DNA from 2 places in the Micromonospora sp. WMMC264 genome. Region 2 is predicted to be linked to the other one. Evidence: riboswitches for the same ligand, from Rfam matches in the RefSeq annotation. Region 2 holds a riboswitch; the other holds the start of a gene.
What was found. A riboswitch is a leader RNA that binds a small molecule or an ion and turns the genes downstream of it on or off. The one in region 2 is predicted to bind cyclic di-AMP.
Positions count from the first base shown of each region.

Region 1: another riboswitch for cyclic di-AMP. It lies ahead of O7542_RS15710 (C39 family peptidase); the one in region 2 lies ahead of O7542_RS25545 (C40 family peptidase).

Region 1 is NZ_CP114907.1:3,675,347-3,677,541, reverse strand. Features, by position in the region: gene O7542_RS15715 (hypothetical protein) at 1-334, shown strand, start outside; cyclic di-AMP (ydaO/yuaA leader) riboswitch at 635-775, shown strand; gene O7542_RS15710 (C39 family peptidase) at 982-1,815, shown strand; gene O7542_RS15705 (alpha/beta hydrolase) at 2,082-2,195, shown strand, end outside.
Region 2 is NZ_CP114907.1:5,752,556-5,754,750, reverse strand. Features, by position in the region: gene O7542_RS25550 (peptidoglycan recognition family protein) at 1-603, opposite strand, end outside; cyclic di-AMP (ydaO/yuaA leader) riboswitch at 842-979, shown strand; gene O7542_RS25545 (C40 family peptidase) at 993-2,024, shown strand; gene dcd (dCTP deaminase) at 2,089-2,195, opposite strand, start outside.

The DNA.
Region 1 (2,195 bases), 2.1 Mb from region 2:
GCGCGGCGACCTGTCCGCCCGGCAACTCGCCGACGTGCTGGCGCGCCGCAACGGGTGGGACCCGCGCCGGCACCCGGCCGAGCAGGAGATCGTGCTGGCCCGGGCCGTACGGGACCGGCGCCGGACCGGCTGGGAGAGCGCCGCCGAGCGGGAGCGGCAGGCGTGGCGGGACGCCGAACTGGCCGCCGAGGCCGCCCGTACGCTCGCCGCCGAGGCGTACGCGGCCACCCTGGCGGTGCGGCCCGCCCCGGTGTCCCGCGGCGTGGCGACGATCCCCCTGCCGGTCGGCGCGTCCGTCCGCAACGCCCGCTGGCGTCCGGCCCGGGTCGGCTGAGGCGACCGAATTGTTACCCGGAATGTGGTGAGCCGGCTCACCCCCGGCGCCGAAACGGGCGTGGAGCGCAGAACAGGCCAATGAGCCGCGCCATTGCCGGTCAGGCGCTCGCCGTCTGTCCCCTTTTCGCCTCCCGGGCGCCGTCACCACCGCTTGTCCCATTGAGTGAAGTGAGTAACCGGCTGTTCCGAAATCCGTTACCGGGGATCATGTTTACGCAGGTGGGAGCGCTTGGCAGGGGCAGTACCCGCCGGTAGTGTCGGCGCGTCCGGTGCGGTAACCGATCGCAGAAGGCGACGCCGCGCCGACCCGCCTAATCGTGTCATCACGAACCGGGGAACCATGAGCACCATCGGGGTGAATCCGCGGCCACTGCCGCGGTAGGGCGTACTTCCCGCCCGAATCCGTCAGCTAACCCGGTCGGCGGCCACGGAAGGAGTCCCATCCTCGTGCCCACCCCTCGATCGTCCCCCCGCCTCCACGGCTCCGCGGTACCCGCGCTCGCCTGACGCGACCGGCAAACCGCCCCTGGGCGCCCGGCATCGCGGGCGTACCCGTTCCCCCGGCCCATCCGGCCTGCCAGCACGTGTGAACCCCTCCACGTGCCGGGCCGGCGTGTGCCGATCACGCCCCCCGTGGAGGATTTCGTGAAGCACCACCTGAAGCGTCAGCTGCGGCGGATCGCCACCGAACGCCCGTACCAGATCATCGCCGGATCGGCCGCGGCGCTCGTGCTGGCCGCCGGCGCCGGCACCGCCCTCGCCGCCGGTGAGGACGCCCCGGTCCGGCAGGAGAACACCGCCTCGGTCGCCGAACTCGGCGCACGGCTCGGCGAGCCCGCCAGCCGCGGCGAGGCGCGCATCGTCGTCCCGCCGGCGTCGCCGAGCGCCGAGCCCAGCAAGTCGCCCAGCGCCTCCCCGTCGGCGAAGAAGGCCGCGGCGGACCCGGACGTCACCAAGGCCGCGCCGAAGCCGCCGTCGAGCAAGACGCTGGACTACGACTACCAGGCGCAGATCAACTACTACTACTGCGGCCCGGCCGCCGTGCGCAACGCGCTCAGCGCCACCGGCATCGAGCGCAGCCAGGACGCCCTCGCCGGCCCGCTCGGCACCACCGAGATGGGCACCAACTCGGCCGAGGACACCACGCGCGTGCTCAACCAGCAGGTCAAGGGCAACCCGTACCGGACCCGGATGATTCCCGGCTCGGCCAGCCCGGCCCAGATGGACCGGCTCCAGGCCGACGTGGTCGAGGCGATCAGCAACGGCCGCGGGGTCGTCGCGAACGTCGCCGGCACCGCCACCGACACCAACGGCGGCTGGCACTCGTTCCCGGGCGGCCACTACGTCGCGGTGATCGGTTACAAGGACGACGGCCGGATCGTGCGGATCGCCGACTCGGCCGACCCGTCGCTGCCGTCGTACTGGCTCACCACCATCGACCTGGCGCACTGGATCGCCAGCCGCGGCTACTCCGCCTGACCCTCCGCACCCCCGGAAGGCCGGCACCCCTCCCGGGGCGCCGGCCTTCCCCGTCCCCACCCGCCCTGGCCCGCCGCCCTCTCGGCGCGTCGATCTTGGACTTGTGGCGCCTGGTATGCCCGGCTCGCCCGCTATGGAAGGCACCACAACTCCAAGATCGGCGGCGAGGGCGAGGGCGAGGGCGAGGGCGGGCGGCGTGGGGCGTGGGGGCGGGTCGGTCGGGTTTGGTCTCGCGTGTCCGGGGCGGGCGGTGGCAGACTGCGCCAATGGGTGAAGCGACGGGGAACCGGCACCTGATTCTCCTGCACGGCATGGGCGCCACCGGCGAGGTGTGGCTGCCCTGGGCGCCGCTGCTGGAGCGCCGCTGGCCCGGGCGCTGG
Region 2 (2,195 bases):
CGCGCCGGAGTAGCGGGCCACCGCGGCGTACCAGGCCGCCGGGTCGGTGCCGGCGCCGACCGGCCCGCCCAGAGCCTTCTGGTACGACGACAGCAGCGCCGCGCCGCCGCGGATGTTCGCGGCCGGGTCGGTGCGCAGCGTCCCCGCGTCCAGCCCGGTGAGCGCGGCGGCCGCGTCGAGCGTCTGGAGCGAGGCGCTCGGCAGCGGCGTCTCCCGCGTCGGCGCGGCGGCGGTGGCCGGGTCGAGCTTCAGCGGCCGGGAGTCGTCGCCGCGCGGGTCCTCGTCCTCGTCGACGTGGGCGCTGCCCGGCGTGGCGAGGATGTGCGCGGCGTCGGTCAGGTGCATCGGGCCGTAGCCGCCGCTGGTGCTGGGCTGACCCGGGTGGGTGTCCCAGCGGGACTCCAGATAGGAGACACCGAGCAGCACGTTCTGGGGCACGCCGTACTCGGCCGCGGCGGCGGCGTATTGTTGTTGCCGGTCGCTCGCGGGCGCGGACGTGTCCGGCGCGGCGGTAACCGGGCCGGTGGTCGCCAGCGCGGTGGCCGTGGCCACGGCGGCGGCGAGCAGTATCCGTCTGCCCGACGGCGGGGCGGAGAGATGCATCGAACCTCCTGGACAGGGATGGGGGTCACTGCGTTTCCACCCTCACTCCGCACACCCGCGACGGTCAATACCTTTCCAGTAAGTAATCAGTCGTGAAAGAAAATTTCACCTCCGTGCGCGGTGTGGCGCTGGATCGCGTACGGAGTGTCACGGCGCTGGAAGTTGCGGATCGATAACGGTGGTCCCTACTCTGGTGAATCGTCGGCCGCACGTCTCACCGTCCAACCCGGTCGGTGACGGTCCGACACCGCCGAGTCGCCTCCGGGCGAGCCGGGGAACCAGGTACCTGGGGTGAATCCGCAGCGCTGCTGCGGTAGGGCGGCTCCCTTCCCGCCCGAATCCGTCAGCTAACCCGGTAGGCGGTACGGAAGAAGGAGTACGGACGCCCGGTGGCACTCCATGCCCCGCGGCCGTCGTCGAACCGGTCGGTCGACCGGTCCAGCGCCGCGCCGCGTTCCCGCTGGTCCCGCTTCACCACCGCCCTCGCCGCACTGGTCGGCACCGCCGTCGTACTGACCGGCGGCGCCACTGCGGCACACGCCGAACCCTCGGTCGCCGAGATCGAGGCCCAGATCGACCGCGACTGGAACAAGCTCGAACCGGTCATCGAGCAGGTCAACGACGTACGCGAGCAGCTCGCCGCGCGGCGCAGGCAGGCCGACGCGCTCGGCCGCCAGATCGCACCCCTCCAGGCGCGGGTGGACGCCGCGCTCGGTCAGGTCGGCGGCCTCGCCGCCGACGCCTACAAGGCCGACAACCTCTCCACGGTCAACGCGCTGCTCGGCAGCCGCTCACCCGGTGACCTGGTCGACGGCCTGGAGCTGCTCGACCGCTTCGCGCACCGCCAGCACGAGCAGGTGCGCTCGGTCGCCGCGCTGCGCGACGAGCTGGCGGCGAAGAAGAAGCCGCTGGACGAGATGATCGCCGGCCTGGCGCGCACCGAGGCCCAGCTCGCGGCGAAGAAGAAGCAGATCGACGCCGAGATCGCCAAGCTGGAGAAGCTGCGGCTCAAGGTGTACGGCAAGGGCGGCGGCGGCCCGCTGCGCCCGGCGCCCTGCCCGGCCGGCTATCCCGGCGGCCCGGCCGGAGCGGCGGTGAAGTTCGCCTGCGCCCAGATCGGCAAGATCTACGTCTGGGGCGCCGCCGGCCCGGACCACTTCGACTGCTCGGGCCTCACCATGGCGGCCTGGGCCAAGGGCGGCGTCTCGCTGCCGCACAGCGCACGCCAGCAGCACGGCGTGACGAAGCGCATCAGCCGGGCCGAGCTGCGCGCCGGCGACCTCGTCTTCTACTACAGCGACCTGCACCACGTGGCGATGTACGTGGGCGACGGCTGGGTGGTGCACGCCTCCCAGTCCGGCAAGCCCATCACGATGAAGCGGGTCGACGACGGCGACATCAACAGCTACGGCCGCGTGTAAGGAAGGGCCCCCTCTTAACGCCTCCGGTAGAGGAGGGGGCCCTTCTTAACAACTGCGGGCGGCGTCAGCGCGTCGGCCAGGTGCGCCAGCTCTGCCAGGACCGGCTCGGCGTCGGGCCGCGCTGCCCCTGGTAACGCGAGCCGTAGACGGCCGAGCCGTACGGGTGCTCGG